4 regions of the Paenibacillus violae genome follow, and region 1 is predicted to be linked to each of the others. Evidence: riboswitches for the same ligand, from Rfam matches in the RefSeq annotation. Region 1 holds a riboswitch; each other region holds the start of a gene.
What was found. A riboswitch is a leader RNA that binds a small molecule or an ion and turns the genes downstream of it on or off. The one in region 1 is predicted to bind cyclic di-AMP.
Positions count from the first base shown of each region.

Region 2: another riboswitch for cyclic di-AMP. It lies ahead of RQP52_RS27820 (hypothetical protein); the one in region 1 lies ahead of RQP52_RS26170 (C40 family peptidase).
Region 3: another riboswitch for cyclic di-AMP. It lies ahead of RQP52_RS18060 (CAP domain-containing protein); the one in region 1 lies ahead of RQP52_RS26170 (C40 family peptidase).
Region 4: another riboswitch for cyclic di-AMP. It lies ahead of RQP52_RS16755 (APC family permease); the one in region 1 lies ahead of RQP52_RS26170 (C40 family peptidase).

Region 1 covers NZ_JAWCUD010000010.1:308,946-314,699, forward strand. Annotated here, with positions in the region: gene RQP52_RS26150 (hypothetical protein) at 1-15, shown strand, start outside; gene RQP52_RS26155 (hypothetical protein) at 72-668, opposite strand; gene RQP52_RS26160 (methyltransferase domain-containing protein) at 847-1,740, shown strand; gene sugE (quaternary ammonium compound efflux SMR transporter SugE) at 1,777-2,097, opposite strand; guanidine-I (ykkC/yxkD leader) riboswitch at 2,189-2,291, opposite strand; gene RQP52_RS26170 (C40 family peptidase) at 2,421-2,894, opposite strand; cyclic di-AMP (ydaO/yuaA leader) riboswitch at 2,898-3,036, opposite strand; gene RQP52_RS26175 (hypothetical protein) at 3,205-4,023, opposite strand; gene RQP52_RS26180 (M1 family metallopeptidase) at 4,081-5,754, opposite strand, start outside.
Region 2 covers NZ_JAWCUD010000011.1:307,855-313,608, forward strand. Annotated here, with positions in the region: gene RQP52_RS27800 (hypothetical protein) at 429-836, opposite strand; gene RQP52_RS27805 (NUDIX hydrolase) at 894-1,352, opposite strand; gene RQP52_RS27810 (hypothetical protein) at 1,538-1,969, opposite strand; gene RQP52_RS27815 (YfiT family bacillithiol transferase) at 2,285-2,803, opposite strand; gene RQP52_RS27820 (hypothetical protein) at 3,080-3,445, opposite strand; cyclic di-AMP (ydaO/yuaA leader) riboswitch at 3,533-3,660, opposite strand; gene RQP52_RS27825 (hypothetical protein) at 3,912-4,295, opposite strand; gene RQP52_RS27830 (hypothetical protein) at 4,490-4,843, opposite strand; gene RQP52_RS27835 (DUF4274 domain-containing protein) at 4,942-5,358, opposite strand; gene RQP52_RS27840 (hypothetical protein) at 5,527-5,754, opposite strand, start outside.
Region 3 covers NZ_JAWCUD010000006.1:50,783-56,536, reverse strand. Annotated here, with positions in the region: gene RQP52_RS18075 (Ger(x)C family spore germination protein) at 1-357, shown strand, start outside; gene RQP52_RS18070 (hypothetical protein) at 369-596, shown strand; gene RQP52_RS18065 (GerAB/ArcD/ProY family transporter) at 613-1,689, shown strand; gene RQP52_RS18060 (CAP domain-containing protein) at 1,752-2,447, opposite strand; cyclic di-AMP (ydaO/yuaA leader) riboswitch at 2,452-2,587, opposite strand; gene RQP52_RS18055 (alpha/beta-type small acid-soluble spore protein) at 2,767-2,997, shown strand; gene RQP52_RS18050 (ATP-dependent DNA ligase) at 3,059-3,889, opposite strand; gene RQP52_RS18045 (hypothetical protein) at 4,087-4,263, shown strand; gene RQP52_RS18040 (extracellular solute-binding protein) at 4,338-5,754, opposite strand, start outside.
Region 4 covers NZ_JAWCUD010000005.1:177,789-183,542, forward strand. Annotated here, with positions in the region: gene RQP52_RS16745 (EcsC family protein) at 1-138, shown strand, start outside; gene RQP52_RS16750 (NAD(P)/FAD-dependent oxidoreductase) at 706-1,935, shown strand; cyclic di-AMP (ydaO/yuaA leader) riboswitch at 2,121-2,281, shown strand; gene RQP52_RS16755 (APC family permease) at 2,378-4,213, shown strand; gene RQP52_RS16760 (YqkE family protein) at 4,270-4,530, shown strand; gene RQP52_RS16765 (polysaccharide deacetylase family protein) at 4,527-5,477, shown strand; gene RQP52_RS16770 (hypothetical protein) at 5,515-5,730, opposite strand.

The DNA of each region.
Region 1 (5,754 bases):
CGACAGTTCATGTAAAAAAAGGTCGGGTTCCATCTACGGATGGAGACCCGGCCTTTTCATATACAGATCTTTTATTGCAAGTTGCTAAGTCGAAAATCGAGCCTGGCGGCAACGCCGGCAGGATTTTCCTCGGTGCGCGACCCGCCAAGGTTAAAGGCGATGATAACGACGTCATTGCGTCCGCGCCGTACAAATCGGCGAATGTCGAAAGTGCGGCCCGGGTTGTAGAAGGAAGGTGTGTTCTGCGGTCCGTCAAAGAGGAGCGGCACGCCATTGATGATGACAACGGCATAATTGTCGACAGATAGGAAAAGAGAAGCGCCGAGAATGGCTCTACGCTCAGAAAGCGTGAAACGTGTCGAAATGATGGCATTCTCACTGTTCAAATTGCCGGAGTACCAAACATAGTTGGCATTAGCAACTTGCACCCACGCAGGGTTGCGGGGAATGATTTGCGCATTGAACCACGAGTTGTCGGTGCCGATCGAAACCGTGCGCTGACTTAGAAAGCGACCCGAACCGGGCTTATGGTATTTTCTAAGCTGCGTACGGTACATCAGCATGGCTTTGCTTCTGGGCAGGCCTGCGCTCTTGGGGAGCCGAACAATTTTGCTCGGTTTTCCAGCCATTCGTTGTTTGGGAATCATTTCTCCATCTCCTATCAACATATGAATATACTTTCTTTGTATTCTATGTTTACTAGAGCGATTTGCGAGGGTGAGTGGCCGGTGTCGCCTTCTTCATGCAGCCTAAATTCTCTACTCACATAAAAAAAGTACAATTAATATGTTTTAATGACATATAATATATGTTAATATAATAAAAACGCAAAGGAGGAATCTCCCAATGGACGATAAGAATGATAAGACCAAAAGACTTTCCGTCTACTTGCCTGAAAAGGTGAAGACCGATCTGGAGCGCATGGCTGAGGAAACGGGCTTGTCGATGACACAGCTTATTGTGATGGCGACGCACGGTCTACTTGCGAATTATGCTTCGCAGGGCGGAGCTATTTTTGCCGACTTATTGGCAGCTAAACAACGGATCGTTCACGAAGTGAAGGATAGGCAGCGGCTTTTGAATGAAGAGAAAGAAGGCATGCAGGATTACTACGGCGCGCGAGCAGCCGAATATGAACGGATTTATGCTCGCGAGGATGCGGACTATCAGCAAGAACTTGCGATGCTGGCGGATATCGTGAAGAGGCAGGTTACGGGGAGCCGTGTCTTGGAGGTGGCCTGCGGTACCGGATATTGGACGCAGTTCATGGCGGAAACAGCCAAGCACATCGTTGGGGTGGACGTTCGACCGGAGGTGCTGCAAATTGCTGCAGCCAAATCTTGGCCGCTGCATAATACCTCTTTCGTCGAAGGGGATGCTTACCGGCTTTCGGAAGTACAAGGGGATTTTGACTACGGAATCGCCAACTTCTGGTTTTCGCATATCCCGAAAAATCGTCTGGATTCGTTTCTGCAAGGATTTCATGAGCGGCTTGGACGGGGAGCCCGCGTTTTTATGGCGGATAATGTGTACGTCCCGGGAAGAGGCGGCGAGCTGATTACGAGTGAACATAGCGAAGATACGTACAAAAGAAGGGAGCTGGCCGATGGCTCCAAGCATGAAATTATTAAAAACTACTATTCGTACGAAGAGTTGAATGAAATCTTTAAGCCGCTGTCGGAGCATCTGCGCATATTTGTCGGCAGCTCCTTCTGGTATGTTAGCTACATCGTGGCTTAAGAATCATCGGCCCAAGGAAAGAAGGAAACTCCTGGCTTAATGTCCGGATGTGAATTTAAGGCCGAGAACGCCGACCAGAATGAGGATCATGAATAGGATACGCAGTAAACTAACAGGCTCGTTCAGAAATAGGGTGCCGATAATAATCGCGCCTACAGCGCCAATTCCCGTCCAAGCCGCGTAGGCGGTGCCGATAGGTAGAGTTTTCGTAGCCACCGCCAGAAAATAAAAGCTGATGATCATGCCGACAATGGTGATGCTGGACGGAACCAGCCGTGTAAAACCGTTGGAGAACTTTAGTGAGATCGCCCAAACTACTTCAAAAACACCTGCAATGACCAAGTAAAGCCATGCCATCTGTGAATCACTCCTTAAGAAAGTATGCGAAGATGCCCATCTGACCGCGGCAAAAAGAAAAAGCCTGGAAGCAATATCGCGAATGCGATAAGACTCCCGGGCTTTTTCCCCTCCGTGATCACAGCGTATTCGCTGTGTGTTTTCTCTCGGACCAGACTGGCGCTGCAGCGCCACGGAACCCTAGAAACATGATGCCGTAATTATAGGACGGCTTACACGCTATGTCAAGTTACAACAGCCACAAGAAATGAATAAAAGCCCTGAGAAGCAGCTCATTCGAGCTAACGCTTGTCTGGGCTTTTTATTCATGATGAACAAGAAAATTACTTGGATTCAGCAGTTAGTTGATTGTAGATATCATCCCACAGAACACGTCTAGCGGATACATACCTTTTCGCATAATAGGATTCGCTCAGCTTGTTTTTCACGATGCCTTCATTGGATGCGGAATGAATAAATTCACCGTTACCCAAGTAGATGCCTACGTGAGAAATGCCTTTGCCTCCTGTGTCGAAGAACACAAGATCACCTTTACGAAGATCACTTTTGTCGATCCAGTAGCCCTCTTTATTTTGAGCTGCTGAACTATGAGGAAGGTCAATGCCGAATTTGTTGAACACGTACGCGGTGAAACCAGAGCAATCAAAGCCTCTTGTTGTCGTTCCCGCATCGCGGTACGGTACTCCAATCAATTCGTCAACCGTTGAGTCCAATGTGGATTCTGACGCAGACACACTCCCTAAAGCTACACTCAAAAACAAAACAAGACTAAAAAGAAGAGCAACAACCTTTTTCAACTGCTTGTCTCCTTCCGGTGCCTACGAGGTTAGCTGGAGGGTTCGGTTGAAGGTTCCCTATGATCCCTGTCTTGCAAGATCAATTCACCCGGTATGGTTCCCCCGTTTCCCCAAGAAATGAGGAATTCGGCATGAAATATTTGGTTTTTTAATGCTAGTCCCTTAAATTCGTCATAAACATCGAAATTCCTCCTTTTTCGTGCAATTGGGTCTGAAAAAATGTGTAAAGGTTCGCTTTACAGACAAAAAAACCCCCTTTTGCAAGGGGGTTGAACAAATCTAAACCATTTATGGTTTTATTTATTGCTTTTTAACGACTTAATTTGGCGGAAAGAAGCTGGAATTGCGACGTAATGGACCACATCTGCATGAAAATATGGAAAAGCGGGAAAAGTTGATAAATGATTAGCGCTACCAGACCTGCCCAGATATAGGTCGTTGTGACCGTGATCCCTGCCAAAAGTCCTGAGCTCAGTAAAAGTATCAGAGAAAGGCCGATAATCGGAAGCGAGTACCGCATGAACGTTAGGACTGTGGATATAATGCCGAGACGTGCGGCAATGGCGAACTGCACATACATGAAGAGCAGATGCAGCAGAAAACCGTACACCAGCATGCCCAGCAGCCAAGGCAGTAAATCGAGGGAAGCCTGTTCATAAGATGTGCTGTGAGCGAACACCTTCTGCACTTTGGGCAGCACCCAGATGAGCGGCAGCAGAGATAAGGCGATTCGAATCAAATACACGGCAAAGAAGGGGAGCGTGAGTTCCTTGATGCCGCGGACGAAGCGGTAGCCGGCATTTTGATCGGAATGGGTGAGCGAATAATAGACACCGCCGTTCAGCATCGGGCTAAGGAACATGCGCGCCAGGAGCAGGCCGGCCAGCCACCACAAGTAAGAGTGGCTAAGATCCGTTTTGAATAACTGAAACTGACTTTCGGCCAGAAAAAGCTGGAGCGCTTGCTTCGGCTGATCGCCGCCGGGAAACCGGTGCATGAGGGGAACTAACACCCCTTGTACAAGCTTATATAGGAGCATCCCCCAGCACATTTGGTAGATGAACAAGACAATCGTAGCGAAGGGTTGCCGTAGAGCCGCCCTGAAGCCGGATTTGAGATAGGTTGTCACCGGTGTCCCTCCTAAGCGTTGTTTTCTGAAGGCAAACTTGCCTTGTAGAGTGGGCGCCTACCAGGCTACCCACCCGAAAATAGCTTGCAGGAATTGGATAATGCCGAGATTCAGGCGGAGTTTCCACTTGGTGTCCACTTCTGCTTGCATAAAGTTATTAATATGCTTGTTCTCAAGAATGAGCGAGTAGTTCGGGTCGATACGAACCCAGTCAATAGGCGTCGTGTGGGTTAGTTTGTACTCAATGCTGCTCTCTTTGCCGTCCCACGTTTTGTCGAGCATCGTACCGTCGGCGAAATGGAACTGAATCGGCACTTCGGGCGAATTGCCTCCACGCTTGGAGATGAGGACCGTGCTCTCGTAAGGGCCGGCTCCTTTGCTGCCAGTGGCTTTCACATGGATGCTTTCAACCGTATAATCAACCATCATTGAGCCGTAGACATATTCATTGAAGAAGTCGTCCCACTTCGTTTTCGTTACATCCTCGACCACATTTTGAAAGTCTTTGGTAGAAGGATGCTTGAATTGCCATTTTTGAAAATAAGTCCGCATGATACGATCCATGGTCTTGGTGCCGACCTGTTTCTCGATGGCTTTCAGCACGAGTTTGCCTCTGGTATACACATTTTCTGCGTATTGATCATGTCCGGTATAGGCCCATGCGTTTTGCCGCAGGGCATTCGGAGAAGTAATGTAGCTGGACTCGACAGGCAAATTAGGGGTTGCCCCGAAGTCGGCCTCCATCACTTTATCCTCGGCGTAGGAGGTAAAGCCCTCATCCAGCCAAGCTTCTTCAAACTCATTGCTCGCCACAAGGCCATAGAAATATTGGTGACCGATCTCGTGCACAACGACGCGTTCCAATTCCTGATCCGGCGTTTTGTCGTCCGCGCCCCAAGCGGTTATGAGCGTAGGATACTCCATCCCGCCTGCGCCGCTGCCTCCGGGAGGAGGTACAACGATAGACAAGGTCGAGTAAGGATACGATCCGTACCACTGGCTATAGCGGGAGAGCGCTTTTTTGGCAGCGTACATATAGCGGTCTTTCAAATCCTGATGGTTGGGATCAAGATAAAGCTTGATCTTCACACCGGGTATTTGCGGCGTAGAGAAGGGTTCCTCCACATACACGAAGTGAGGTGAAGCCGACCATGCGAAATCATGCACATCATCGGCATAAAATTGGTACGTCTTCGTCCCGTTCTCCGTCACCGCCGGTTTCACAGGGAAACCTGTCGCGGCAACCGTGTAGTTCGCCGGCACTTGAATTTTCACATCATACAAGCCGAAGTCCGCATAAAACTCCGAATTCCCATGGTATTGATGGAGATTCCAGCCTGGCTCGGTGCGTCCCCTTGTGCCGGCCCGTTCATAAGCGGCGACCTTAGGGAACCATTGTCCAGCCATCACGAAGTCGTTCACATAGCCCATTCTGGCGAAGGCTTCGGGCAGTTTGACGAGAAATTCCGTTTTGAGTGTGACTCGCTCGCCGGCTCCAACCGGCTTTGACAACGGTATTTTGATCAGCGTGTGGTCGTCTTTATTGCCGTCATCAGGTTGTACAAACGCCATGCGTGGCGTAAGGTCCTCGCCATCTTCCGTTTTTACGGAAAGCAAGTCCATCCAACCGGTGCTATCCGCCGTAGCTTCATCTTGCCTTAGCTTGCCGCCGGACTCCCGCATAAACGTGGTTTTCTTAGATGCGAATGCATTCGGATATAAATGCAGATA
Region 2 (5,754 bases), on a different contig from region 1:
GTTCTACTACCCTTTAGCTTAATGCCCGCGGCCAGCTTACAACTCTATTTTAACGGGACACAAGATATAGTACTGGCGGCAAGGAAATACTTCAATTTCAGAACTTACGGCAAAAATATGCTTCAAAAATGAACTAGTTTAAACGAAAAAAGCCTAAAATCGTCTGATTTTAGGCAATTAAATGATTCAAATTGTGGCAAAGAAATAGTTCAAGTTTCATTGAGTGAGGCTTGAATCATTACTTTGCCGGCAAGGAAATGCTTCAATGGACCGACGGCAATGAATTGCTTCAAATCTCACTGATGGTTTTACAATATATTATTAGCCCATTAAATGGTATCTATACCTGAAAATCAATTGTAACGGCTCGCGGATCACGGGGGCCTCAGCCGCAGATTCCGTGTTGTTCATTGAACTAACGTTCCCCGTTAGTTCAAACCACTCTTCCTCGTGGGACGCATTCTTGTTCTTGTGATCATTGCCAATAATAGCAGCAAAATAATTATTAAAAATGAGTTAAAGCCATAATATAAGTAAGTAAATTTCATTCTCTTAAGCCATTCACTCACCAAATAACCGGACATGGAAATTTTTTCTACATGAGACTCTAGTTGTGGGTATGAACTAATCTCTGAATTCGATAATAACGGAAACTCCATAGCTGATCCACTTGCAAGAGGTGCGTAAAATTCAACCCAAACTATATTGGTCCAACGATCTGTTTTGTATCTCATGTCACCTTCAATATTGTTATAATTCCATCGAAAACTCGCAAGCACATTTAGCAAAACAATAATAGTAGTAAGCGTAAACAACATTAACTTTCTTTTTTCCAAAATTCTCCTCCTACCTCGCTCAGGTCAGTCTTCTTAGTATTTAACTAACGTTCCCAGTTAGCTTATCGACTTGCACCATTTAAGAACTGCCTCATCAACTTCATCAATATAACCAACATCTTCGGTTAAATTCCAAAATAAAATTCTATCTGTTTCATTATTATTTTTAAACGGGACTATGTAATCCAGCTCAGTATAAAAAATGGGATTATATTTTATTGTACCATCTGGTTTCCTAACTTTTAGTAGGCCTTTAAAATCCATATCTTGAACAACCTGTGCTGTTTCTTCAAAAAGCTCCCGTATAGCGCATTCTTTAGCCGTTTCATTATCATTTCTTCCTCCGGCAGGTACTTCCCATTGTTTCCTCCATGTGTTAAAACAAATTAGATAATTCCCGTCGTACCTCACCACTGCGTACGAACCTGCTAATGGCTCATAATTTATTAGTTCATGTTCATTCAATGAAATGCACTCTATAAGTTCATAACCATTTTTATTAATAATAGCTGTCAATAAAAGCCCTCCTTTATCCCAAATTATACCATATAATGAGCGAGAGTTATTGAGCATAACTGCCCTTTAGTTCAACGAGGCTGCCGATAAATGCCGGCAGCCTCGTCTTCGTTTCTTATTGAACTACCTGTCCCGTTCGTTCAACTAAAAAAACACCGTGTGACAGCACATGGTTGAGCTTAGTTTTATTTCTCTATCTCTGAATGCAACTCTACGATTTTCACTTCCGGATCATAAGTTGCCAGTACCTCTATTAGTTCCATATTTGTTATAAAAACGAAATGATATATGTCCTCTTCCCGGTAGATCCCACAATTTTCTTCATGAAGCCACCGGATGTACGGAGAATTTTTAATTTTAAAGAAGCGCCAGTCCTTGTAAAAATCCTCGCCATACTTAATATTTAGATCTACAAGTAATTTTAAACGGTTCCCCTCATCAGTTGAGCGATAAGAAAAGACAAATTTATTAAACGTCACATTAACCAATTTACCTTCTTCTTCTGTTTCAAAAGAAATTAAAAGTATATCGTCATCTCTAGTAAGGCGTTTTAGATAGGTTGCTGCCGGGAGTACATCCAATTTCTCAGGTTTCCATTTTGACCATTCTTCAACCAAGTAACTCCCTCCATAATAGTGAGGACATTTCTTTACCCTCAATAAAATCACACTTCGCCAATCAGCTCACAACCATATTTCAACATAATCTTATTAATGATAACTGCCCATTACTTGAGAAATAGCTACCAACCCACTGGGCTGGCTTCCTTCTTATAACATTGATTGAACTATCGTTCTGCGTTAGTTGAATGTTCTTCACATGCTCAACCGATGTGTCCAAGTCTTCAAATTAATTCAAAAATAAATTCTTCTGCAATTACAAATGAACCTCCAAATATTAAGCTTTTTACTTGACTAACGGGTTTGTCATTTTCACCAACCTTTTTGCTCTCTTAAAGATGTAATATGAGCGATATGATGTTTGCCGTGCCAAGCGTAAGTGGCTATAAGTTTTTCTATGGTTATAAAACCACTGTCAGGGTGGTTGATAGTCTTTTTAAGTTCTTTCTCGTCAAGTGATTTTAATAATACAACTAAACGCTTATGTATGGATGAAAAAATATTTAATGATACTTCAATGGGTAAACTATTATCCGATAATTTCGCCCAAGAAACTTCATCGTAAGATTTTATTGTTGGTTGTTCCTCGGTTAATCCTAACTTAACCCTCATGTATCCGTTCATATGTGCATCTGCTAAATGATGTACAACCTGACTTAATTTCCAGCCATCTTGTCGGTAGGGAGTTGCCAGTTGTTCTTCTGTTAAACCGTTTACAGCTTCAAATAATTTCATCGGTGCTTCTTCTATTTCACCTATCCAGCGTTTAACATCATCGCTGGTTATTACCTCTTTTATAGTAAATTTACCAATTGGATATTGACTATTCATAATTATCCTCCTCTTTTTGCCACTTTAAGTACATTTTATCAAAATATCAAAACTTCTTCTACTAACCTGCCCTTTAGTTCAATGAAAAAAGCAGGCTGCCTCAGCTGCCTGCCGTATTTCAAGTATCGTTTTCTGTTATTGAATTATGAATTAAATGTGAAGGACTTCCATAACATACGATCAAAAAAAGCTAGTTATGACGGGCTTAATGTAGAATTAGCAACCTAAAAATACAGCTTTATCCTTCAACGAAACTCATATAATACTGCTTTTAATCTACTCTCTGAGGCAAGGATACGGACCACCAAAAATATGAGCCATGGTTACGATAAATTTGTGATGTTCCTCCAAAATTTTTAGGGAAATGCCGACGCGATTGGCTAGTAATTGTTGATCCGCTAATTCCCGTTCCAAACTTAGCTGGTTTAGCAAGTTATTGTTTTGTCCGACCGTTTTGCTTATTTCCAATAAAGTCTGTGTTTCGACGCCTGATGGCCGATACGCCAAATTGGAAAATTGAATGTCGAACTCCTCCAGCCTTCGCTTTAAGTGAAGAATCTCTTCTTGACGTTGTACAGAAGTGTTTAATCTTGTCGATTGAAAAAGGTTCTTCACCTCTTTGGTTACTCTCTTAAGAAGCATGTCTAATTCCTCCTTTTTTCTCTTGAACGAAAAAAGGAAGCGAGGGAATAGAGCCCTAAATATAAAGGAACCCATTTAATGTTTCTATCATTTTCTTTCTACGCTGACGAAGTTAGCTGACGGATTCGGGTTGAAAGTTAACCCTAACACTTAAAAAGTGTACTCACCCCAGAAAACTTGGTTCCCCCGTTTCTTTAATCTAATATTTTTTATGTCTATTTTCAACTAATAGTTCAATTTTACTGCGGTTAACGCAGCAAGGTCATCGATCATATGCAACCCTAAATTCCTTTATTGAACAAACGTTCTTCCGTTAGTTTAATCAAATACTGTAGTTGAATGAAATGCAAGATACAGGGGCTCTCTGTAAAAAACTTACTTCTTGAACCATGATGTGTAGAGTTATGTACCAATCCAATGAGTTTGTACTTGAAAAAGGAGCTGTGTGCGCAGCTCCTTCGCTGTTTTAGAATGGTTTTCTATAAACCTTGATGATACGTGTACCGTTTCGGATAAGCCTTTGCGCCTGAGCTAGGTTGATCCGCACTAAGACGGAAATGTCGCTCGTCGCGTTTTCCACGTCGAATACCTTGAAAATCCGTCCGTTGGCAAACAATACGCCTTTCAACTCGACTTTCGTTGTCCTAGTAGGTTTCGGATCTACTTTTGCAAATGTCGTACGCTTTACACCTGCACGAAGGAGTGCTGCTGCTTGTTGTGCGGTCGTCCGCACTCCAAATACTGGATCAATTTCAACTCCAGTTGTTATCGCCTCCACCTCAACAATCATAAAAAAACGATCGCCGATCTTAGCTATGCTATTTGCTCCGATATTTATCGGTTGCGCCATGTTTCATCACCCCCTCGCACTACAATATGAGGGGATGCAATCGGGGGCATGATATAATCGTCTATTTATCCGTTCATACCGATAAATGTGCAAAATGCTCGTATTTGATTTACTCCATTCTTCTGCCCTTTACTTCAACAAAAATGGCAACTGATCATCCGGATCAGCTGCCATTTTGTTGTTCTCAACTAACGTTACCCGTTAGCGTAACGCACTACCATTGAATTGATCTCATCAGCCAGTTCAAGAATTTCCTTCCATTGAGATGAGTGCCTCACCGCATTAATATTCCATTCATCACCTTGCTGTAATGCTAGAAATTTACTTCTTAAAGTTGAACTTTTAAACATTATTTCATAACTAATTAGCCCATCATAGACTAATTTTTTTAAGTTGTCGGTGTGTAAAAATGTTATAGCACCAATATCGAACTCTTCAAAGATGTTATATCCAATTACCACATCGTCAGAGTCTAATAGGTAAGTTCCGCATCGCTTAATCGTATCAACATACAGTACATAAAGTTCTTCTATTGATATTTTCTTCATCACATCAATCCCCTTACTTAATGAAACATAAGCTTGGTAACTATACCGCATATTTAAACTAAATATAATTCTCCAGTTAGCTCAATGGTTAACAGGAATTAGACCCCCTCAAAAATGACTTCGGGTATGTTTGGATTAGCCCTTTTTAATTTGTATTTTTGTACTCTAGACAATTCTGGTTGGTAAGAAACTTTCGATATGTTAAAATGATTTTTCATTAATTTATTAAAAAGGTCACTAATGAATCCAAACCATTCTGTTTTTCCTGTTGTCATTTCCTTATTACTATTTAAAAATACGTAACCGTCAGACCTATAGAACAATAATAGTGCTGTTCCAAACTCGCAATACCTATTCTCCGCTAACCAATTTGGCAATTCAAAACCGTTATCCCAATTATAATTCAGTGCGATGGCATGCAATAATTCTGGGTTTTCAATACGACTGATTACTTGTTTCACGTATGTAGGATTCTCATTCTCCAAAAGCTCAGTGTTCCATTCTGTACTAGACATAGTATCATCTCCCCACAGAAAGATTATATCATACCCCGTTTATCTGCCCTTTACTTAAAAGAAAAAGAGAACAGCTGCCGTCCGCGGCGATCTGCTCTCTGGTTATTCAACTATCGTTCTTACGTTAGCGTAACAACACTCAAATATGGTGTCTAAGGTACGGTTACTTTATTTTAATTCTTTTCTAGTTCCTAAAACCAATAAAATGATACCAAGCACAGTGAGTGATGGGACATAAAAATTATCAATAAATCCTGGCATTTTTGGAATTGGAGTTTGCCCTTGTAATTGACCAGCCATAAAGCCAGCAGCCTTTATATTCCCAGATATATTTGCAGCTGCACGTTCAATTGTATAGATTAAACCAGCTGAGGTAATAAAGAGTCCTCCTAATAC
Region 3 (5,754 bases), on a different contig from region 1:
ATGAACGTCTGGATTCATACGGAAGATGATGCCCTGCAAAATACAACTTCACTGGATCTCGCCTCCGATCACCAAGCTGTTAAACGTGTAGAAGCCGCTATGAATGACGATATTGAAGAGCGTGTCGCAGTCGCTTTGCGAAAGGTTCAGCAAGGTTACAAAGCGGACATTTTTGATTTCGCTGGGGAATTCCACCGAGCGTACCCTAAGGAATGGCGGCAAAACCAAAAACGTTGGAACGAGATCTTCCCAAACGTCGAAGTTACTGTACAATCGGATGCCAGAATGCTGCGTCCTGGGCTATCCAGCATCAAGTCTTCTCGATCCCGAGAGGAAAAAGAAAAGGAAGAGGAATAGGAGTATATCCAATGACATCCAATGACATTCCCATATGCATGGCCGCGTGCCTGATCATCACTCTCTTTCAATGGTTTCGCTTGAAAAACAGGCCGACCAAAGAGAAAGCGGCTTATCTCTCTATTTTAGCCTTATGCTGGATTCTAGCGATCGCTTTAGTTATGAATCCGGGAATGCCAGGTCCGACGCAGTTGGTAAATTACATTTTCTACCCTCTTGGTAAACTTTTAGATCATTAAAGGAGCACTTACGGACATGCAGATTGGCGGGAAACAATTATTCTGGATGATATTGACCATGCAGCTGGGGATGACCATTTTACTGACAATAAATCCATCTATCCAAACTGCGAAGCAAGATGCCTGGCTTTCAACCGTTTGCGCAACCGGAATAGGTGCAGGGGTCGCTTATGTTTGCTCACGGTTGAGTCTATATCATCCAGGACAAACCATCGTTGAATTTTCAAAGAGATTATTTGGTCGATACATCGGCTATACGGTTACGGTGGTGTATTTCATCTACTGGTACAGCGTGCTTGCTATCATTATAAGGCAGTACGCAGAGTTCATCGTTGCGACTATTCTGCCCAAAACTCCAATCCTTGTCCCGATGCTAGGCATGCTCCTCGTTGCGATTTATGTAACTTTCTCGGGGATAGAGGTTATCGCGAGATGCTGCGAAATCTTAGGACCTTTAACCCTTCTTGGGATTGCTATTCCTCTCTTGCTGAGCCTAAAAAATGTCCATATTAACAATATCCTTCCCTTCTATGTGGATACCGGTGCGATGACAATCTTAAAAGGAGCGCTGCCGACTTCAACGTTTCTTGGAGACTGCATCCTTCTGCTCGTCATCATGGGCTTTCTATCAAAGCCTCAAGATGGGGTGAAACCAGCCATACTCGGGGTTGCTGCTGCTGGTCTGTTAACAAGCATTTCGACTTTCTTAATCCTTTCCGTATTTGGACACATCGCCCCTTCGGGCCAAACCTATCCTTATTTTAATTTGATTCGTTATATTTCCTATTTCGACTTTTTTCAAAACCTGGATTCCTTTGTTATCGCCATCTGGATTATTAGTGTGTTCACTAAAGTATCTCTCTACTTTTTCGTGTGTACATATGGAACAGCTCAAAGTTTCGGCCTTAAAAAATGGCGACGTATGATTTGGTTCGTAGCACCGGTTATCGCGCTGCTTACCTTGATCCCTCGGGACTTTATCGATAGTTCCGTGTTATTTCCACAAAAAATCGCGATTCCTTATTTATTACCCCTCCATGGGATCATTCTGCCACTCTTGATGTGGGGAGTTGCCAAGTTGAAATATAAATAAAACCCTTGCGAATTCCCGACTGGGGAATCACAAGGGTTGTTTTTTGGATTCGCTATAGAGCATTAGTTGCTGATAAATTCCTGCACCCATTCTCCGTTATAATAGGCGACGCCAATTTTTGTGTAATTGGGGTTCAAAATATTTTCACGGTGCCCCGTACTGTTCATCCAGGCCTCCATTACGGCCTCTGGTGTAGGTTGTCCTTTAGCAATGTTCTCACCTGCATAGGAATAAGGAATACCATAAGTGCTCATCATATCAAAAGGTGACCCATAGGTCGGCGACGTATGATCAAAATAGTCGTTGTTGTACATATCTTTGGCTTTATCCAACGCCATAGCTGTAAGGGCGCTATCGCTGGTGAGCGCTTGTAGCCCAGCTTTTACACGTTCCTGGTTAACTAATGTAACGACTTGGCTGGCAAAAGCGGATTGCGCAGATGTAGCTGGCGTTGATGGGGCAGCTGGTGTAGATGGAGCAGGCACTGACGGGGCTGGTGTTTGAGAGCCGCCGCTTGTCCCTGTGCTGCCAGGAAGGTTCAACGTCATCCCAGACCAGATCACATTCGGGTTGGCAACCTGAGGGTTAGCCTGAATCAGCGAAGTGAGACTTACGCCATACTTCTGGGAGATCAACCACATGGTATCGTTGTCTGACACCGTGTACGTGGCGGATGCCGCCATGGCTGCGCTGGAACTCATTAGGACGCTTAGTCCAATAGCACCGGTTACGACTAGCTGTTTATAACGTTTTAACATAGAAATCTCTCCTTTTTGCGGCCTGCGAGGTTAGCTGTCGGATTCGGGTCAAAGAGTAATCACCCGGTCGCGTTCATAGCGACTTCACCCCAAAGATTGGGTCCCCCGTGCTTTCAAAGAAGCTTCGGCCTTCTAAGTTTTTTGACCATAATCGATCTTTCCGATTGTAACACGGGGTTTTTCCGAAAACATGCCGCAAAATTTTCCAACGTTTTATGAAAGCGTAATCATCGATCCACAAAAAATTTTCCAACAACCATGAATAAAAAACCATAACTTCCACAAAATACTCATACACCAAATAAAGGAGTGAATCCAAATGGCTAGCAGTAGAAGCAATACATTACTTGTGCAACAAGCAAAATCAGCTCTTGAGCAAATGAAATACGAGGTCGCTCAGGAACTAGGTATTCAGATTCCTCAGGACGGGTATTATGGCTACATGGCTACTCGTGATACCGGCGCAATCGGCGGACACATTACGAGAAGATTGATTCAAATCGCTGAGCAGCAGCTAAGCGGCAGCACCGGTAACTTTAGACGCATGTAACAACAGCATGTACAGAGAAAAGACTGCACCACCACTTCCTCCTTGGTGATCCAGTCTTTTTTTACATCACAAATTCCATGAAAACCGGCGAACGAAGCCTTCCGTTTCTCGTCCAATTTTTCGTCTTAATTTTGGCCATTAGCCGCGGTTCCATATAAGCAAAATGATTGTCCTCTTTGTAGACTAAGCGGTGCTTCACGCCATCGAGCGCCTTTTGATGCAGAGGCGTTACCCCGGTCTCAATCACCCCAACCGGAATCTTCAAACCATTCGCTGAATCAATGGACGCCAGCAAAGCAAAATTATTTTTCCTGTAACCAGAAATATAAACATCTGCATAAGTCCAGTTAATCACTTTTTGCCATTGCCTGGAGCGCTTGTTGCTCTCGTACTTGAAATTTTCTTTTTTCGACTTCAAAATGATGCCCTCAAGCCCATCCTGCCGGATTTTCTCAAAATAATCCACCGCTTTACCCTCGTAAACCTTCACCCTTTTGTACCTGTCATTCTCGATGAAAGCTTGCTCCAACAGCTCCTTGCGTTTAAGCAAGGGTAATTCAGTGACATCAATTCCCTTGTATTTTAAAATATCAAATGCAAAAAATACAACAGGCGATAAGTCTGTCGGATTTAAAAATCTAGCTGACATCGCTTCAAAGTCCGGTTTACCTTGATCATCCAAAATAACCAATTCACCGTCAAGGATCGTTCCCTCGGGAATCGGGCATTGGAACAGCTCAGGAAATTTATGCGTAACCAATTGCTTGTCTTTCGTATATACATAGAGTTTGTCCAAATTAGAAAGAATGCACCTAAAACCGTCAAACTTAAGTTCTGCAATATGATGTTTGCTGTTATAAGGTCTATTATCTTTGGCGTCTTGCAAAAGCATAGGAGAAATGAACATATGATATCACCCTAAGTTAGATAATACTGTACAGTGATTCATCTGCCTATAGGGACTTGAAGGAAATCGAGGGCTACCCGCTCCAGTTTCGACAAAACAAGTGCAATCCCTCTCTACAAAGCGACAATCAAATTCGCAGATCCCGTTTATAATGGAGATAGATGAATGGGAGGGATGTTCGCATGGACAAGCTATTTATCAAAAGACTGCATACGTTAAACCGTCGCGACGAACTTAGATCAATGCTGCTGCTTGAAGGTATCAAAGCCACACTCAAACGGAAAAAGGAACTCGGCTTATTTTATAGATTGTTCAAGAAAACGAAGAAGAAACCGATGGTTGCTAAAGGATGGAATTAAACTGTCATACGCATAAGAGGCGGTCCTTAAAGTAGATCTCTCTACCTTAGGGCCGCCTCTGCTATTTTGCTGCCTTACTTGCCGCTCTTCGCGTATTGCGCGCTGAACTCTTCAATGACTTTATCGCCGCCGGCTTTTCTCCACTGCTCGATAGCTTGCTTCCAGCCTGCTTCATCGATTTTACCCAAGATATACTTCGTACGGGCGTCGTCAATGATCGGCTTCAGCTCGCTGCCTTTGGTCGTTTGTGTCTCGGAAACGAGCGGATTCGTCGGGTTATTGACCGCGATAGCCTCGTTCTCTTTAATCATTTTGCCGTATTTCTCCATGAGCGGTGTTTCTTTCCCCGTCGTTTTTGCCGTATACTTGGCGATTTGAAGCTGCAGATAACTGGAGCCTACTTCGGTGTCCTGCAGCTTTTGGTCAATAAATACCGGCTTGCCGTCTTCGATCTTATAGTGTTTGCCTTCGATGCCCCAGCCCAGCAAATCCAACATCTTCTGATCGGAAATTTTATCAAAGAAGCCTAGAATTTGTTTTAACTCCGCCTCGGTTTTCACACTTGATTTCGGGAACATAAACACACTGTTATAGCCTACGCCGCCCGGCAATCTCTCGCCTTTAGGCCCTTTTATTCGGGAGACAACATCTATATCTGCGCCAGGGAACGTTTTGGAAAGCGATGCCTGATAACCCGCTCCGTCAATCATATTCGAAATCACCGCTCCAGCTTTGCCCTGGTTGATATCGTCTTTCTTCTGTTGATTGTTCAGAACAGGGAAGTCCTGCTTAATGAGCTTCTCGTCGTACAGCTTTTTATAAAATTTCATCGCTTCGAAATACTCTGGCGCTAGAAAATCAGGACTTAATTTGCCCTCCTTTACTTCCCAGGAATTCGGAGCACCCATAATGGAGGCTATGACGCCAAAACCGTCCATCGTTTTCTCTTCCGTCAAACCAACCGTGTCCGCTTTGCCATTTTTGTCAGGATCATTCAGTGTAAACGCTTTAAAAACGTTATATAAATCATCAAGCGTTTTCGGTTCGCTTAAGCCTACGTTTTTCAACCAGTCGCTGCGGAAAAGAACTCCATAGGTGGACAAATCGCGGGCACGAAATAAGCCGTAAATTTTGCCATCCACCTTGATATTGTCAAAAACAGCCGGGTTCATTTTAGACAGATTCGGATAGTCCTTGAGGTAAGGACCCACTTCCCAGAACACGCCGGCACGCACAGCGCTCAAAATGTTCGAATCCTTATTGTTCTGCACAAGCAACGCCTTGGGAAGCTCGCCGGAAGCAATCGTGACATTGACCTTTTCTTTGTAGGAAGAGTTGGGGACCCAGGAGATGTCCAATTTCGTGTTCGTATAAGCTTCAATCTGTTTTTGCACTTCACTGTCCGCTTTGGGCGGCTCTGCATACATGAGTGTCATGACACTTAGCTTCAAGGGCTCTTTGCTTACAGGCGCACTGCTAGTACCCGCATTC
Region 4 (5,754 bases), on a different contig from region 1:
GTCCCTGGCATTGGAGCTGTCGTAGGCGCATGGGCGAATTTTGGCCTGCTGGAAGAGTTGGGCGTGGCGGGCATGAACAGCTTTCGCTTGCGCCGGTTAGAGGATAAAACCAGGTTGGAGGCTGAGGGTGAGCAGTGAACGGGTGGATTCCCGTTGGAGAAAATCCAATGAAAGTGCGAATTTCCTTGCTAAAATGCTGGTTTGGTTGGATGAAATCCAATAGGTAGGGGGAAATTGGCATCCTGTGGGCTGTTGCGGCGTGCTTCGTTGGATTTCATCCAACGGAACGCGGAAATCCGGCCTCAAAAAGGAGTTCTCATTGGAATTTATCCAATGAGAAGAGGCGAGGCATCGCCAGCCCGCGGTCCAACTCCTTAGCCCCGCCATGCGCTCGCCACGCCGTTCAATGTCTTGGTCCGCCACGTGCCCGCCACGCGCTCTCGCCCTACGTCCCGCATCCCCTCGCCCCGCGCACTTATGCCGCTGCACCCGCCCCCCATACCACACAGCCTTTTTTGACCAAGCTAGGCAATGTTCCAGTGATTTTTAGGAAAGAGGCACATATACTAATGATGAGCCAAACCATGTGTACGCCCTGAACGAGTATGTGATTTTTTTCACATGACAACCCTGGATGGTTTGGTCGATCTTTTTCACCAACGATGGTAGAGAAAAAAGATGATGTAATCGGAGGAGAGGATTCAGATGAGTAGACCGAAGGTGGTTATTCTGGGAGCTGGGTACGGTGGGCTTGTAACGGCAATAAGGCTGCAGAAGCTGATCAAAGCAGATGAAGTGGCGGTCACGCTGGTGAACAAACACGACTATCACTACATGACGACACATCTGCATATGCCGGCAGCCGGCACTGATCATCATGAGAATGCGCGTGTAGCAATTAAGGATCTGATCGATGAGCGGAAAATTCATTTTATCAAAGCAACGGTTCAGCAGATCGTACCTGAGGAAAAAAAGGTGGTTCTGACGGACGAAGTCCTCACCTACGACTACTTGGTCGTGGGGCTTGGGAGTGAGACGGAAACCTTCGGCATTCCGGGATTGCGCGAGTATGCGATGACAATTAACAGCATTAACAGTGTTCGCTTCATTCGTCAGCATACACAGTATATGTTCGCTAAATATAAATTGGATTCCAAGCATAAGGAATATTTGACAATCGTTGTTGGAGGCGCTGGTTTTACAGGCACGGAGTTTGTTGGGGAGCTGGCTGACCGAATTCCTGATCTTTGCCACATGTTTGACGTCGATCCTTCCCTTGTTCAGATCATCAATATCGAAGCATCGCCTACTGCTTTGCCGCCAGGATTGCCGAATGACCTCGTGGAATACGGCATGGACGTGATGCGCCGCAAAGGGGTTCAATATAAATTATCTACCGCCATCAAGGCATGCGAGCCCGGCGGCGTGCTGTTGGGAGACGGCCAATTCATACCTGCCGGCACGGTCATTTGGTCGGGAGGTGTTCGTGGGAATTCCTTGCTGCAAGATGCGGGCTTCCACGTCCAACGCGGCAGGGTCAAAGTGGATGACTACTTGCGTTCCTTGCAGTTTCCCGATGTTTTTATTACGGGTGATTGCTCGATTGTCATGAGCCCGGAAGGCACGCCATACCCCGCCAATGCCCAAATCGCCGTCCAACAAGGTTGTAATACGGCAAAAAATTTATACTATTCACTGAGTGGAAAGCCATTACGACCTTTTGCCTACGATTACAAAGGCACGGTCGCCTCGCTTGGTCGCGGAGAAGCAATTGGTATCCTGAAGGTCAAAAAAGTGAAAGGCAGGCTGGCCGCATTCCTCAAAAAGATAATCGATGCCCGCTATTTATTTCTCATTGGCGGTATCCCACTCATCTTCAAAAAGATGATTTTTAAGCAAAAACAAGCCACAAGGAAGCGTCATGTGAGAAATTAATTTTGCTGAAATACCCGAAAATCTAATGAATCAGACAATAAGCTAGTAAAACAGAGATACTGAAAGGATTACATCATTGTAAGCGGATTATCAAATGAATGCGGGGAGGGAATAATCTTTTTTAAGATTATTCTCTCCTTTACTATGAGCCAATAAGAGAGTAGTATCAACTCGTACGTTAACAGTTGAATATTTCGCTTAATTTTCTAATTAGAAAAGCGGGGGAACCATAGGTTTCAACGGGGTGAGTAAGGTGTGTCTTGTCGCATGCGGCAGCTACCTTTAGGGCAGATTTCTCGCAGCCCGAACCCGTCAGCTAACCTCGTAAGCGGTCGTGAGAAAGGAGAACATGTGGCTAAGCACAAGGTCTATCCTTGTGTTTTTTTGCGCCTAAAAAAGGAAATCAAGCTGAAAACTAGGTTATTTGGAGGAATTTCACAGCATGACAAGTGACTCATTGAAAAAGATTGTATTCGGCAAACCGCTGAAATCAGCGGAGCTGGAATCTGAGAAAATGCAGGTATGGAAGGCTCTGCCCATCCTGTCTTCAGATGCCCTGTCTTCGGTAGCCTATGGCACGGAGCAAATTTTGCTAGAGCTTGCAACTGTTGGGGTTGCTGCTTTTGCTTTCTCATTGCCGATTGCAATCTCGATTATTGCTTTAATCATGCTTCTTGTTTTAAGTTATCGCCAAGTGATTGAGGCCTATCCAATGGGCGGCGGAGCTTACATGGTGGCCAAGGAAAATTTGGGCATGATGTCGGGAAGGCTCACCGGAGTTTCACTGCTGATTGATTACACGTTAACCGTTGCGGTTTCGATTTCAGCAGGCGTGCAGGCGATAACGTCGGCATTCCCGGTTACAGTGCCTTATATTGTCCCCATAGCCTTAGTGCTTGTCTGGTTGATGGTTTGGCTGAATTTGCGGGGCACTTCTGAATCCGGAACGGTGTTCGCGATTCCAACGTACTTTTTTATCCTGTGTATTTTACTGCTGATCGGCAAAGGGATCTTCGATATGCTGACAGGATCCATGAATATGCATGAATTCCAAGTTGTTCCCAGCTCGATGACGAGCTCATTGACTTTGTTTGTTATTCTAAAAGCCTTTTCATCCGGCTGCTCGGCCGTGACAGGGATTGAGGCGATATCCGATGCGGTGCCGCATTTCCGTACGCCATCTGTCAAGAATGCCAAGAGAACCCTGGCTTCGCTTGGTACACTATTGGCGATTGTCTTCGGGGGCGTCACCTTGCTGAGCTTGGGTTATGGAATTGCACCTGACCCGCATGGACATACTTCGGTCTTGTCGATGGTTACGGAGCAAGCGTTTGGCCGTGGCGTCATGTATTATGCCACACAGATTGGCACCATGCTGATTCTAGTATTGGCTGCGAATACGAGCTTCAACGGATTTCCTATTTTGGCATCCATTATGGCTCAGGATAAAAACTTTCCGCGCATGTTCTCGTATCGGGGAGATCGGTTGTCGTTTCACTACGGGATCGTAACGTTAGGTGTTTTGGCAAGTATCTTGCTCGTCATTTTCAAAGGAAAAACCGATGCACTTATTCCACTTTATGCGATTGGCGTCTTTTTATCTTTTACCCTTGCCCAAAGCGGTTTGGTCCGCAAGTGGTTCAGAGAACGTCCGGCTGGCTGGATCGGCAAGTTCGTTATTAATGGGTTAGGGGGAATCGTCTCCCTTGCCGTTCTTATTATTTTCTGTATTACCAAATTTAGTGAAGGCGCTTGGATTGTTATTATTGTGACGCCGCTATTGCTTTGGGGAATAACCAAAATCAGCAATCACTATGATGATGTAGCCAAACAACTGCGCATTGATATCACACAAGAACGCGTATGCGTGAAGGAACCTGTAATCATTGTACCTGTTGCGGGCATTCACCGCGTTGTAGCGCAGTCTTTGAACTATGCCAAATCTTTATCTCCCAATGTCATTGCTTTCTACGTCTCGTTTTCGGATGAGGATGAAGAAGCGATGCAGGAGAAGTGGGATAAGTGGGATCCGGGCGTTCGGCTTGTCGTGTTCAAATCCCGTTATCGGACCATTTTGAAGCCGCTGGCTGAGTTTATTGAAAGAGTCGATACCCATGTTTCGGAAAAGCAATCGATCATGGTGATCCTGCCCCAGTTCATGCCGAAAAAATGGTGGCACCGCCTGCTCCACAACCAGTCTGCCGCACGTATTCGCTCGAAGCTGCAAGCCGATAAAGATATCGTCGTTGCGACGGTGCCCTATCATTTGCATGAGTAGAGGTGTACAATAAAGGGGTAAACCGGATGTAGAAATGGAACAGAGGTGAACCTTTTATGGCAAAAAAGAAATGGTCAAACACTACCGCTGAACCTAGCGCGCAAGATAAACCTGCGACACTCAAAGATTTGCTGCGCCCTGATATCGTAGCGGGGCTGAAGGCTCAGGCTGATGCGATGAAAGCTGAGGAGCAGGCTCGCAAAGAGGCTGCCAGAGCTGAAGCAGAGGCTGCGCGCAAGGCGGAGGAGAAACGGCTGGAGAATGATTTCGGCCACTTGCTCGAGAAGAGCAAGCTGGATTGGAGAAAACACAAATGAGGAAGCGCTTGGTGTGCTTCCTTTTTCTTTCGGGTGCGTTGATAGCGCTTACAGGTTGTGGGGTGGAGAGAGGGCCGATGAAGCTTGCGGACGAACCGGCTGTGTCGGGAAGGCCGGATTCTGTTGTATCTGCAGCGCCGGTTGTGCAAGGCGCCGTCACTCCGGTGCCCACTTCGAAAGTAATACCGACAGACATATCAGCGCCAACTGACGCACCACTCTTACCTGCAAAGTTGCCTTCGCTTGCCCAGACCTTAGTGGAACGCTATCATAAGGCAGTTCCGGCAAAATGGGGCGAGAACATCCCCGGCGTGCGGACACATCTGGTGACGCAGGATAAGGTGATCGCCCTGACCTTTGACGCTTGCGGCGGCAAAGAAGGCAGCGGTTACGATGAGAAGTTAATCGATTATTTGATCAAGGAGCAAATTCCGGCGACCTTGTTTGTTAATGCGAGATGGCTTGCCGCGAATCCGGACATTTTTGCCAAGCTGGCGGCGAACCCGCTGTTTGAAATCGAAAACCATGGGACCGAGCATCGGCCGCTCTCTGTGAATGGCAGAGCCGCATATGGCATCGCAGGAACCAAAGATGTAAGCAATGTGATTCGCGAAGTAACGGAGAACGCCGATGAAATCGAGAAGCGGACGGGTAGGCGGCCGCTATTTTTCCGCTCAGGCACGGCCTTCTACGACGATATCGCCGTTGACATTGCCCACGACCTGGGTTTTCAGTTGGCGGGCTATAACGTACTTGGCGACGCTGGAGCTACATTTAACACGGAGCAGGTCTACCATGCGCTTACTAAGGCCCGGAGCGGTTCCATCATTTTGGCGCATATGAACCATCCGGAGAAAGACACGGCTGAAGGTGTCATGAAGGCGATACCTGTTATGCAGAAGGCGGGCTTTCGATTTGTTCATCTGTCAGCCTATCCCGTAGAGTGAAATAGATGGACTTCCTATCGTTAATCTGCGCTGTTCATCACCTTTTTTTCATCTCAAAAAACTCGCACTCATTCCGATCATAGTAAGCTAAATCAGCAACACGCGATTGCAAAACCACGGTTGTTTCGCTGAAACGAAGGACGATCGCATTCGAATCGACAATATGATCGTCTTTGAAAACACGGACAAAAACGCCTTTTTCCACAGCTTCCTGAAAATCGGAATCCGTCACTAATCGTTGGTTACCGGCCATACTCAGCATTCTCCTTGCATGTAT